Regions from separate parts of the Imbroritus primus genome, predicted to be linked through region 2. Evidence: riboswitches for the same ligand, from Rfam matches in the RefSeq annotation. Region 2 holds a riboswitch; the other holds the start of a gene.

Region 1 (6,650 bases), 800 kb from region 2:
TAGACTGGGCTTTTTGCTTGATACTAGTGGCTCCCCGAGCAGGGCTCGAACCTGCGACCTGCGGATTAACAGTCCGTCGCTCTACCAACTGAGCTATCAGGGAACTGAGAAGACGCAAATTATAGCCAGGGGTTGCCGGGTCGTCAACCCCTTTTTGCTGAATCCGCTTAAAAGCTGAACCGTGCGGACAGCCGCACGGTACGCGGGGCGCCCCGATGCAGGTAACCGTCGCCCAGGGTTTCGCCAACATCCTTCCAGTAGCGCTTGTCGAGCAGGTTGTCCACCATCAGGTAGAACGTCGAGCGGGTCGCGCCGAGGCGGGTGGTGTAGCGCAGGCCGGCATCGAAACGATGCACGGCCGGAATGGCGACGAGGCCATCGCGCGTGGCGTGCTTGCTGCCGCTGTAGCTCCAGCCGCCCAGGACCGCGAGACCCTCGACGCCGGGAATGCTGTAGTCGGCGAACAGCGCACTGCGAAAGCGTGGCGCGTTGATGACCTGCTGGCCGTCGAAGGCCGGCGTGCCGGTATCTTCCTGGCGCGCGCGCAGGGCGGTGACGCTGGCGCTCAGCTGCAGGCGGGAAGTCACGCGGCCCGTGGCGGCGAGTTCCAGTCCGCTGTGCACCTGCCTGCCCTGCTGCACGAAGGTGTTGCCCATGGCGCTGGTATCGGGCTGGGCATACTCGAACGGCTTGCTGAGGCGGAAGGCGGTGAGGCTCAGCGTCAACGCTTCGCGCCAGTCGTAGCGGACGCCGGCTTCCCATTGACGTGAGACCGTGGGCGCGAGGAAGGCGTAGGCATTGGTGGTCCACGCCGGCGCTTGTCCGCCCAGGGAGAGGCCCTTGCTGTAACTGCCGTAGAACGACAGCGCCGCCGTCGGCTGATAGATCACGGCGGCTTGCGGCAGCAGTTCGCTGCGTGTCGTGTCCTGTGACGGCGTGCGTTCCTTCAGCCAGACCTGGCGCGCGCCGGCGACGATCTGCCAACGGCCGCCGAGGCGGATCCGGTCCTGCACGAACAGGGCGCGCTGGCGGCTGTCCAGCGCGCGGTACGATGGTCCCGGTTCGCGCGCGGCCGGTGCGAACACGAGTGGCGTTGGATTGTAGATATTGTCGCTGCCGACCCAGTCGAACAGGCCTTCGCGCAGGTCGACGGTACGGCGGAACACACTGGCGCCGAAGGTGACTTCGTGGCGGATCGTATCCGTGCCGAGGTTGCCGGTAAGCGTGGCTTGCAACTGGTCATTGCGGCGCTTGTCGCCGGGGCTCCGGTAGTCGTAGACATCGTAGCTGCCATCGGCTGCGAAGTACTGTCCGGGCGTGGCGCCGGGCATGGATGGATCGCAGCTCGGCACGGCGTAGCAGCCATAGGGAAAGGCCACGTTATCGTCGATGATCGCGCGGCTGCGACTTGCACTGACCGCGCCACGCCACGTATCCGAGAAGGTGTGGTCGAGACGCAGGTTGAGATTGTGCGATTCCATCGTGACCGGTTGCGACCAAGGCTGGTTATTCAGCATCTGCCGGGGCGAGATATCGTGCGGCAGCGCCGTGCCGCCGAGCAGCTGGAAGCCGGGCACCGAGCGCTGGGCGCGTTTCTGGTATTCCGCATCGAGCTGGAGCACCGTCGACGGCGTCAGGTTCCAGTCGAAAGCCAGGGCGCCGCCGTTGCGGTGCCCGTCGGCATGGTTGACATACGAATGCATGTCTTCGTGGACCAGATTGAGCCGCAGGCCGAAAGGCTGCGGTCCGCTGCCGGCACTGCCAAAGCGCGTGCCGAAGTCGGCGGCCACATAGCGGCTGCCGCGCTGGTCGGTGCCGACGGTGATGTCGCGTACATCGGCAGGCCGCTTGGTGACGTAGTTGACCAGGCCGGCAGGTGCGAGCACACCGGCCTGCAAGCCGGCGAGTCCCTTGAGAATCTCCACGCGCTCCTTGTTCTCTAGCATGACGTTCTGTTCGCCGACGCTGCTCATGCCGTTGATCTGGTAGCCGGTGGCGAGATCGAGCGGTACGCCGCGGATATTGACGTTCTCGTAGTAGCCGACGGGTGCGTAGTTTTCGCCGACCGATGCATCATTCTTGATGACATCGCTCAGGAGGCGGGCCTGCTGGTCATCAAGACGTTCGCGCGTCACCACGCTCACGGCGGCGGGAATGTCGCGCAGCGGTGCGTCATCGAACCCGGCGACGCGTGCCGTGCGTGCACGGTACCCCGTCTCACGTGCGCCAGAGACCGTGACTTCCTGCAGCGTGGCTTCAGTCTGCGCGTGCAATACGGTCGGGGTCAGCAAGGGCAACAGCAGCAGGCTTGCAACTGTGGTGGGGAACTTCGGACGGTTGGCCGGGCGGGCGGCGCGAAAGGGGAACAACAGCATGGTCAAGCCTTGGCACAGAGCCGGTAGGCGCAAGGACGGGAACAGCGGGTGAGGTCGGCCGGGGAGGACTGGCCATACTGTTCCAGCTTCCCTGCGCTCGCATTATCGAGATCAGGTTCGAAGGGTTTTTCTCACCCGCGCCATGCGCAGGACCCCTAGCCTGGAAGAACGCTCCGCCTTGGCGGCGGTAACGTTTGCAGCCGCTATGATACCGGGTTCCGCCGGCATGTTGCGGGTGTTGACTGCCCGTCGTGGCTGACTGTTGCCAGAAGTGGACGCACGCAGCCACTTCCTCCCGGCACCATGCATGGCGCTCCAATGCAAACCGCCCGCCTCGCGGTGGCGAGGCGGGCGGTGTTTGGTACCGTCGCGAGCCGGCGGGCTCCGCCGGGGATCAGTCGAAGACGGGGCTGTCGACGCCGAGGATCTTGTGCAGTTTCGGCGACGTCGTCGTGTACTGCATGTGGATCTTCTTCTCCGGGAAGATATAGGGCGCGGCGCCGAAGGCGGCCAGCGCGGCTTCGTGGAAGCCCGACAGGATCAGCTTCTTCTTGCCCGGATAGGTGTTGATGTCGCCCACGGCAAAGATGCCGGGGATGTTGGTCTCGAACTTTTCGGTATCGACCTTGATCTGCTTGCGCTCCAGGTCGAGGCCCCATTCGGCAATCGGACCGAGTTTTGGCGACAGGCCGAAGAACACCAGCAGGTCATCCAGCGGCAGGCGGCGCGTGACGCCGTCGGCGCCCGTGACCTTGACTTCGGTCAGCGTGCCGTCCTTTTCTTCATAGGCGGTGATCTGACCGACCAGGAACTGCATTTCCAGGTTCTCGCACAGCTCGTTCATCTTGGCGACCGAGGCAGGCGCGGCGCGGAAGCCGTCGCGGCGGTGGATCAGCACGATCGATTCGGCCTTGCCGACCAGATCGAGCGCCCAGTCCAGCGCCGAGTCGCCGCCGCCGACGATCACCAGGTTGCGGCCGTGGAAGCGGCTCGGATCCTTGACGCGGTAGAACAGCTGCTGGCCATCGAACTTGTCGATGCCTTCCACTTTCAACGTGCGCGGCTGGAACGAACCCACGCCGGCGGCGATGAAAATGGTCTTGGTGATAAAGCGTGTGCCAGTCGAGGTTTCGACGAAGAAACGGCCGTCTTCGCGGCGCTCGACTACGGTGACTTCCTGGCCAAGGTGGAAGGTCGGCTCGAACGGCTCGATCTGCTTGAGCAGGTTGTCCGTGAGCTCCTGTCCGGTGCAGATGGGTACGGCGGGAATATCGTAGATGGGCTTGTCCGGGTACAACTCCACGCATTGACCGCCCACGCTCTTGAGCGAGTCGATGATGTGCGCCTTGATTTCCAGCAGACCGAGTTCGAAGACCTGGAACAGGCCAACGGGGCCGGCGCCGACGATCAGCGCGTCGATTTCCAGCGGCTGGCCGCTGGCAGCGGTTTCCGCGACGGAGTTAGGGATGCTCATATCCATCATATTCCTTCCGAAGCCGCCGGCCGAGCCGCGCGGCGGATCAATTATTGGACCAGTTGGTCCCGTTTGGCGGTGACGTCTTTCCAGTCGTCCGCATCCGGCAGAGGGGACTTGGTTTTCGTAATGGAGGGCCAACTGCTTGCCAGCTTGGCATTGAGGTCGAGGAAATCCTGCTGATCGCCAGGGACGTCTTCCTCGGCATAGATCGCATTGACCGGGCACTCGGCCACGCATACCGCACAGTCGATGCACTCGTCCGGATCGATGACCAGGAAATTCGGGCCTTCCCGGAAGCAGTCGACGGGGCAAACATCGACGCAGTCGGTGTATTTGCAGCGAATGCAGGCTTCTGTGACGACGTGGGTCATTACTTTTCCAAAAACTGATCAGGTGAAATTGGGATTGCGAACCGTGCAAATGCACGCTCTGCCGCGCAGCCCGTATTGTATCGCAGCCACTTGCCAAGAATAGCGCGACTATATGCCTCGATAAGACAGTTTTTTTATTTCTTTATGCGATTTTCAATGGGTAGGTCGGCTGGTGGCGTGCCGGACCGCGTGGATTGTGCTGGATGCGCTACCATGGACCCGGACGCGTCGACAGGAGATGGGCGGCATGATGATTCAATCCCTGCTGGATACCGATCTCTATAAATTTACGATGATGCAGGTCGTTCTGCATCATTTCCCTGGCGCCGATGTGGAATACCGCTTCCGTTGCCGCCGGACGGGCGTGGACCTGGCTGCGTGCGCCGACGAGATCCGGGAAGAGGTTGCGGCGCTGTGCACCTTGCGCTTTACCGAGGATGAACTGGACTATCTGCGGGGCCTGCGCTTCCTCAAGTCAGATTTCGTCGATTTTCTCCGCCTGTTCCAGCTCGATACCCGCTACATCGACATCGCGCCCGCGCCGGAAGGGGGCGGGGCCCTCGACATCCGGATTCGCGGGCCGTGGCTGCACACCATCCTCTTCGAGGTGCCGGTGCTGGCGATCGTCAATGAGGTGTACTTTCGCCGCACCCAGCCCCAGCCTGACTATGCCGAAGGCCGCGCCCGGCTTGCGGCCAAGCTGGCGCTGCTGGGGCAGCCCGGTCAGGAGGCCTGCAAGATTGCCGACTATGGCACGCGCCGGCGATTTTCGCGTGACTGGCAGGAGGAGGTAGTGCTGGCAACCCGCGCCCGGCTGGGCACGCAATACGCTGGCACGAGCAATGTCTGGCTTGCGGCCCGGTATGGCATGACCCCGCTGGGGACGATGGCCCACGAGTACGTACAGGCCTGCCAGGCGTTGGGGCCGCGCCTGCGCGATTCGCAGGTCTTTGCGCTGGACACCTGGGCGCATGAGTATCGTGGCGACCTCGGCATCGCGCTGTCGGACACCGTGGGCTTCGATGCCTTTCTGCGCGATTTCGACCTGTATTTCTGCAAGCTCTTCGATGGCGTGCGCCACGATTCTGGAGATCCGGAGCAATGGGGCGAACGCATGCTCGCGCACTATGCGGCGCACCGCATCGATGCGCGCAGCAAGCTGCTGGTGTTCAGCGATGGCTTGACCGCGCCGCGCATCGTCGCGCTGTACGAACGGTTTCGCGAGCGCTGCCAGCTGGCCTTCGGCATCGGTACCGACCTGACCAACGATCTGGGGTACGAAGCCCTGCCGATCGTCATCAAGATGACACGCTGCAACGGCCAGCCGGTCGCCAAGCTCTCGGACGCGCCGGGCAAGACCATGAGCGACGATCCGGGCTATCTCGCCTACCTGCGGCAGGTCTTCGGGGTCGCCGCCGAACCGACGCCGTCAGCGTCCGGCGCTGGATATTAGGAATTGCACTCGTATAATCGCAAGGCTGCCTGCCGGACCAGCGAGCGTTGTGCGGGACGCGGCGGCGGCTTGGCAGTGAGTCAGCAGTAAGTCGATAAAGGGGGCGAGATGGATACCAGTACTGCCAGGCGCAACATCCTTGCCCGCATCCGTGCCGCCCAGCGCCGGCCCGAGGCAGTGATGGAGAACGAGCGCGCGTCGGTGGCCGATTATCTGGCACGTCATCCCGCCGGCCCACGTCCGCTCGAAACCCGTCCGCATCAGGATGGTCTGGTCCCGGAATTCTCCGAACAGGCGCTGCGCATGGCCTCGACGCTCGAGACCATTCCGGCGCGTGCTGATGTACCGCAGGCCGTGGCGCGGTACCTGGGCAGCCTGGGGCTGCCGCTGCGTTGCGTGGTCTGGGATACAGTCGCTGCGCTGGACTGGCAGGCCGCCGGTATCGAGGCCGCCAACCGGCCGCCGGCCCGCGATGTGGAGATCGACCGCACGGCCCGCGACCTCGTGGGTGTGACTGGATGCTTCTGTGCGATTGCCGAGACCGGTTCGCTGATGTTACTGTCGGGGCCCGAGACGCCGGCCTCCACCGCGCTCCTGCCGGAAACGCATATCGCCATCGTGCCGGTGACACGCATCGTGCAGGATCTCGAGGCGGCCTTTGCGCTGATGCGTAGCGAACGGGGACAGCTGCCGCGTGCCACGAATATCATCAGCGGGCCGTCGCGCACGGCCGATATCGAGCAGAATCTCGTGCTCGGTGCGCATGGGCCATATCGCGTGCATGTGATTCTCGTGCAGGCTGCATGACGAGACATCGCGCGCTGCACCGTTCGCGCGATTCGCCGGAATTCAATCAACCAGAATGACGCACCGCCAGGTGCAGGAGAGACTATTGCCAATGCAAGCGCCGCAGCATGCCGTTCACCGGGTTCATCGTCTTCAATCATGTGCCGTGGCCGCGTGCACCCTGGCGC
Region 2 (6,650 bases):
GCCCCAACCAGCACGACAACCCAGACCGTCGAAACATCCAGAAACCCGCCCCACCGGTCAACCGCGGCAGCGCGGTGAAAAAGATCCGGCGACCGTCGAAAAGGCCTCTGCAACGACATCGCGTGCGCAGCGGTCACGCCTGGCGTCATCGCCATCCAGCGGCACGCACAAGACATCAAAAGAAGACCGACAGCGCGCCACCGAGCCATCGCCGAGCGCCCATGCCTCTCTCGCGCTTCACGCCACGGGGACAGCCGAGCCGGTCGGCACCACATCAACCCCTAGGGATCAAAGATCGCACAGACAGGCACCGAAGGGCCCGCTGCACGCACCCCGAACCTCCCGCTCCCGGCGATCGGATGCTCATTCCGGTGCGGGCTCCTCTTCTTCGTCATCCTCGCCGCGCCCCACAGCAACGAGGCCGGGAGCAGCGATCGACGCCGGCCACCCAGGCGCACCGCCGCCGAACCAGCCAATATCACCGGGACACCGTCTACCCTGGGAAGCCGACCCGAACGACGCAGACATCGCCAGGGAAATTCTCGACTGCTTCAGGCATGCTCCGGCAAGCACGCCAGCTACACCCGCTACCGCCGCAGATCCCCTGCAAATACGGGCCATCGAGACGTTCAACAGCGAGCGAGAGAAAATCATGCGGGCAGATGGCCAAAAACGTACCTCGCCCGAAAACGAGCAAAAGCTGCTCGATCTGTCCGATCAGTTGATCCCGCATCCATCCGATCCGCTCACCCTGACATTGTGGAATGGCACAACGACCAGCCTCGACAGGATCAGGCTGCCCGAGCAAGCCGACCCGTCACATCCCGCCGATGCCTCCCTCGAATTCTGCAGCCGGATCGTGTGCGCTTACGCCAACAGCGTGCTCGAAAACCTGGCGCTTGCTTACGTGAAACTGCTCACCGCGGGAACGGTTCCGGACCACCGCTTCAATCATGGCGCGGTGACTGGCATGCTCTATACGAGCAAAAATGCGATGCTTGACGCCATGTTCGAGATGGAGACCCGGATTGCCCGAGCCGCTCGGGAAGAGGGTGTGACACTTCCGGGGATTCCCCCGCTGTCGGTTCAATGGGACGAACTGTTCGAGCCCCAGATAGACGATCCCCATCATGCCGGCAGAACGGTCAACAAATTCGCGAACCTGATGCCGACCCAGGGCCTTGAACGCCCGGAAAGCGAGGTACGGCATCAGCTCCTGGCGCTGCTGGAGAGCGACAGCAGGTTAATCCAGGCAAAGGCGGACACGCTATTGCGGAAGATGCTTGTATCACTACAGCAGGGCTAACCAGCCAACGCGCGCAGCCGACGGACAGCGGCAGATAAATCCCCCGCCTCCGTCACCGCCCTCACGACCGCCACATTTCCCACCCCCGTCCGCAAGACCTCCTCCGCATTGCCCGCATCGATGCCGCCAATGGCGACGAGCGGCAATGACGGATAACTGCTGCGCACGGTCTCGACGTAGGCCTGCAGGCGCGCGAGTCCTTGCGGTGCGGTCTTGAGGGTTTTGGTAGTGGTCGGAAACACCGCACCCAGCGCCAGATAGCTCGGCTGCAGCGGTAGCACGCGCAGCATTTCGGCGAAGCCATGCGTGCTCACGCCGAGCCGCAGCCGTGCGGTGCAGATGGCGGGCAGGTCGGTGTCGGTGAGGTCTTCCTGTCCGAGGTGAATACCGTAGATGCCGCTGGCGCCATGCATGTCGAGCGCGGCGCGGTGCTGGCGGATGGCTTCCTGCCAGTGGTCGTTGATGAACAGGCGGCAAGCGCTGCCGCGTGCGGCCTGTTCGGCGCGGGCGATTTCGTCGGCCACGCGCGCCGGGTCGCCGGATTTGAAGCGCAACTGCAAGGTCGGCACGCCTAGCGGCACGAGACGTTCGATCCATACGGCGTCGGGCACGACGGCGTACAGGCCGAGTTGCTCGGGGCAGGGCGGGAAAAGGCCGGGTGCTTGCAGCGGCGCGGCGCGCAGCATCACGGCCGGAAAACGCGGCAGGTGCGTGGGCCAGGTGGTGTCGCCGACATGCCAGGCGCGTGCGAGGCATACGGCATCGTGCGGCTCGAAATCCATGTCGAGCAGGGCGCGCACCGTGTCGAGCCAAGGTTCCGACAACACCGGGTCATGCTCCGCCGAGGAAACGAACTGCCATGCGCCGAAGGGGCCATCGACATGATCGACGATCTGCCGTCGTGATCCAGCGGAGTTAAGCGTGGTCACCAGTACGGCTTCACGCGTTGTTTCGCCCGGTGTCTCGGCCGTTGTATCCGTGTCGCCATCCGCCGCCGTATGCGCCGGCGCGGATAAACGGAAGCGGACTTCCCCGGCCGGCAGGTCGACTGCCGTGATCTGCCAGCCTTGGGCACCGCGCCCGAACGATGCACCATGCCGCTCGAGCAGCGCGTGACGCAAATCCATATGCCGACTCTCCGTCAAACGTTGCTGTCCTGATGCCAAAACGGCATCCCGACCACCGGCGTGCTGGCCTGCGCCAGTTCGCGCTCCGGCATGGGCTGCGCGAGCCACGCGGCGCGGCCGGCGGCGACGGCCATGGAGAAGGCCTGCGCCATCGCGACCGGGTGCGTGGCCTGTGCCACAGCGGTGTTGAGCAGCACGCCGTCGTAGCCCCATTCCATGACTTGCGTGGCGTGCGAAGGCAGTCCGAGACCGGCATCGACGAGCAACGGCGTATCGGGCAGGCGCTCGCGCAGCAGGCGCAGCGCATATGGATTGATCGGCCCCTTGCCGGTACCGATGGGCGCGGCCCATGGCATGAGCGCCTCGCAGCCGGCATCGAGCAGGCGGCGGCAGAGCACGAGGTCCTCGGTGCAGTATGGCAACACCTTGAACCCTTCGCGGATCAACCGCTCGGCCGCGGCCGGCAGCGCCAGCGTGTCGGGCTGCAGCGTGTAGTCGTCGCCGATCAGTTCGAGCTTGATCCACGGCGTGTCGAACACTTCGCGCGCCATCATGGCGGTGGTGATCACTTCCTCGATCGAATGGCAGCCTGCGGTGTTCGGCAACACGGGCACGTTGAGTTCGCGCAGCATCTGCCAGAAGCGCTGTCCGCCTTCGCCCTCGCCAACCGCGCCTTCACGGCGCAGCGCGACGGTCAGCATGCCTGGCCGCGCGGCGCGTACTGCCTGCTCGAGCACGGCGGGCGACGGGTAGCGCGCCGTGCCGAGCAGCAGGCGCGACGCAAAGGTTTCGCCGTACAGGCGCAAGGCATCGTCGGCCAGCACGGAAGCGAGGGAGGTGTCTGAATTCATGGCAGTTCCTGCAATCAGCCGCCCGTGACGGGCTGCACGAGATCGATACGGTCACCAGCCGCGAGCACGGTGACGGCATGCGCGGCACGCGGCACGAAGGCACCGTTCACGGCGGTGGCGAAGGGCGGCTGCGCGCCGCTGTGCGCGACGGCATCGGCAAGTGTCGCGTTGTCAGGCAAAGCAAGCGCCTGACCGTTGAGTAGAACATCCATCATGCGTTTTCCAACTGTGAATCGAACGCGGTGCCGCCATACATTTCAGGCCAACGCGCCGACGCGCGCACCGCAGGTAGCGCGCCAGCGCCATCATCGAGCCAGGCTTGCGCCACAGTGCATGCCGCCTGCGTGACCGCCGGGGCGATCATGAAGCCATGCCGGTACAAGCCATTCACGCGCATGACCGGTACATCCTGCACGTGTTCGGCAATAATCTCCGGCAGATTGTGCGGCAAGGTGGGGCGGCACTGCACATTCAGTTCGAGAATACGCGCCTCGCCGAACGCGGGGTGCAGCGAATGCGCGGCCGAGAGCAGTTCGAGCGCGGAGCGCACGCTCATCGGCGACATGTCGTCGCTCTCGAGTTCGGTCGCGCCAATCACATATACGTCGCCTGGCTTGGGCGCGATGTAGATCGGGTAACGCGGATGCAGCATGCGTACCGGACGGTGCAAGCGTACGCCGGGCGCGTGGATACGCACCACCTCGCCGCGCAGACCACGCAGCGCAGGCCAGTCGCGGCGCGCGCCGAGGCCGCGGCAATCGAGCACCAGCCCGGCTTCCAGGCCGAGCCCGGGCAGCGATGACACATCGACCTCGCCGGCATGCCAGACGCAATGCACACCTTCCGCCTCCAGCGCCACACGCAGCGCATCGAGCACCATGCGGTTGTCGAGCTGGCCTTCGCCGCCGATAAACAGGCCTTGACGGAAACGGCCGGCCAGCGCCGGTTCCAGTTCGGCAATCGTGTCGCCATCGACAGCGCGCAATTGCGCCTGCACGGCATCGGCCGGCGCAACGGCGCGCACACGGCTGGCGAACATGGTGGCTTCGTTGCGGTCGCCGGCATGCCAGACGACCAGCGTACCGTCCTGCTGGAAGAACACCGGGGTGGGCAGCGTATCGATCAGCGCGCGCCACAACGGCACGCTAGCCATGCCCATCTCCACCACGCTGCGTTCGCTGATGGCGGACTCGGCCAGCGGCGCAAGCATGGCTGCGGCGATATGCGCCGCCGCGCCGCGCCCATCGGGCCCATCGCGCTCAATCAACGCCACGGTACGCCCCGCGCGCGCCAGCTGCAGCGCGCACAGGCGTCCGGCCAGGCCGGCGCCGAAGATGGCGACGTCGATGTCGGGAAGAGTCACGGAATCACCTCGCGCCCCGAGATGCACAGTACGCACGCCCCGGGCAGCACACCATATCGCATACAGTGCACGAAACGATCGGTACAAAAGGGAACAGGCAACCCTGGGGGGCGCCGGCTGTCCGGCTGGGGGGCAATCGCTGACAATCTGGTAGATCTGCGGTCATCATTCGCTCCGGCATGCGTGACATCAACAGCAATGCGCAGAGAAAGACCTTGCAGACTCGTCGGCGCCAGTACCGGCACCGTTCGAAACTTCCCACGCCGGTATGAACCGGATCGGGTGCAAAGGGTCTCTCTCAGCCATGCAGCGTGGGCACGGCACCCCTGTTTCTTCGATAGCTGTAAGGATAGCACACGCATTCGACATCGCGCGGATCACGAACCCGTTTTCGGACAAACGCAGAGTTGCGAAGATTCACATTCCCCGGACGGATGACATCATGTATTCGGCACTATGCTTGTTTTTAGTCACACCCTCATGCCGGCATCCACGCTAGCGGTTCCCTGCGGCACGCCACTCCTTGCGCTGTATGCGCACGTGACAACACGCCGGATTTCGAGGCAATGATCGAGGCCCGGTCACCCGAAGGGTCGGGCGTGAGCGAGCGAAAACCGATCGGGCGCCGCCATGCATCGCCGCTTCTCACAAGTACGCCATCATGCCCTTATCCGTATTTCACACCCCCGTCTTTTCCGCTGCCGCGCGGCAAGTCCCGCCCTCTATCCAACAATCGCGTCTTCTGGACGTTCCCGCTGAAGCGCATGCGCGCCGCCCACTGTTCATCAGCAAGGAAGCTGTCATGAACGGGAATGCGCCGCTCAATGCCTTTCCGGGCGACTATCGTCAATTGCTGAACGAACTCACCACCGTGATGCAGGACCTGGCGATGACAACCGCGCGTCAGGCAGCAATCGCCGTCAAATGGAACGCGCTTCACCAGATGCTTTTTCCCTACGGCGGCGTCATGCCGCAAGCCCTGCACGAAGAAAACGACGCCTACCGCTTTTACACCAGCGTGAAGCGCGATCTGGAGCTGATCAACAAGATTCTTAACGACGATAACGTTCATCTGGAGACGCGCCGACGCGCCGCGATCAACCTGGCGGATGAAATCGAACACTCCTGCTGGGCTGGCATGATCGGATATATCCGCGTGATTGCAGCCAGCCTGGAAGCGTGTGCCGGCGGGTTGATCGGCCGCCTCTACGCGGCGCGCGTCGATGTGATGAACCAGGTTTTTGCCGAAGCCCAGGCGGAGCAAGCGCGCCGCCAGCGGATGGGACCGGCGATGAACGTACACGTCAATTCAGCGCTGTTCAATCACTTCGCTGACCGCTATCACGTCGCCCGCATTGAAGAGAGCTATGGTAACAATCAGATGCTGCAGAGCCGGGGGCTCGATCTACCAGCACTCCAGCGGCGGCTCGATACGCTCCTCGCGCCGTCAAACCTGATTCGGTTCATCGCCGAAGATTGCCTCAATGCGGTCAAACGATGCCTGATGGAAACCTTTCCAAAAACCTCCCCGGAGACCTGGCACGACCTCGGAACCTTTAAGAAAATCGAATCCCCGCTGGAGCAGATTGCACTGGCATATGCCGGGCTGGGGACCAACGGCAGCGGGGCAATTCCAATCACCGCCCTGCTGGATTACCGCGAGGACGACTGCTTTAGGGCAGGCACCAATGTCCCGCTGGTACAGCATTACATCAGCCTGGGGCTGGAACGCCAGTCATTGCTTGATCCGCTGCGTCAACTAGTGGACAGCCCGCTCGACCCACCCGCTGTGCTCACCGCGCACATCGAACATCGTGACACCGGCCTCTGGTGTGTGCACGAAGGCTATCGCGAGATACTCGACACTGCACATCTGCGCGAGGCGCATCCGCACATCAACCCCGACATGGCAGGTGTGCGGGCGCTGCAGATCACCGACCCGGTCAGCATGCAGGCGCTTCCACCATCACAGCTAAATCACAGCCATCTGCTCGCACACTTTC

The links. A riboswitch is a leader RNA that binds a small molecule or an ion and turns the genes downstream of it on or off. The one in region 2 is predicted to bind thiamine pyrophosphate.
Region 1: linked by a shared signal. The riboswitch ahead of ACQ3C8_RS04355 (TonB-dependent siderophore receptor) and the one ahead of ACQ3C8_RS00640 (FAD-dependent oxidoreductase) in region 2 are both predicted to bind thiamine pyrophosphate.

The regions. Positions count from the first base shown of each region.
Region 1 is NZ_OZ201293.1:955,616-962,265, forward strand. Features, by position in the region: tRNA gene ACQ3C8_RS04350 (tRNA-Asn) at 28-103, opposite strand; gene ACQ3C8_RS04355 (TonB-dependent siderophore receptor) at 168-2,375, opposite strand; TPP riboswitch at 2,447-2,542, opposite strand; gene ACQ3C8_RS04360 (NAD(P)/FAD-dependent oxidoreductase) at 2,770-3,855, opposite strand; gene fdxA (ferredoxin FdxA) at 3,900-4,223, opposite strand; gene pncB (nicotinate phosphoribosyltransferase) at 4,471-5,676, shown strand; gene ACQ3C8_RS04375 (LutC/YkgG family protein) at 5,785-6,483, shown strand; gene ACQ3C8_RS04380 (sodium:proton antiporter) at 6,575-6,650, shown strand, end outside.
Region 2 is NZ_OZ201293.1:155,675-162,324, reverse strand. Features, by position in the region: gene ACQ3C8_RS00660 (hypothetical protein) at 1-1,306, shown strand, start outside; gene ACQ3C8_RS00655 (thiamine phosphate synthase) at 1,303-2,433, opposite strand; gene ACQ3C8_RS00650 (thiazole synthase) at 2,448-3,284, opposite strand; gene thiS (sulfur carrier protein ThiS) at 3,299-3,496, opposite strand; gene ACQ3C8_RS00640 (FAD-dependent oxidoreductase) at 3,496-4,647, opposite strand; TPP riboswitch at 4,886-4,985, opposite strand; gene ACQ3C8_RS00635 (hypothetical protein) at 5,450-6,650, shown strand, end outside.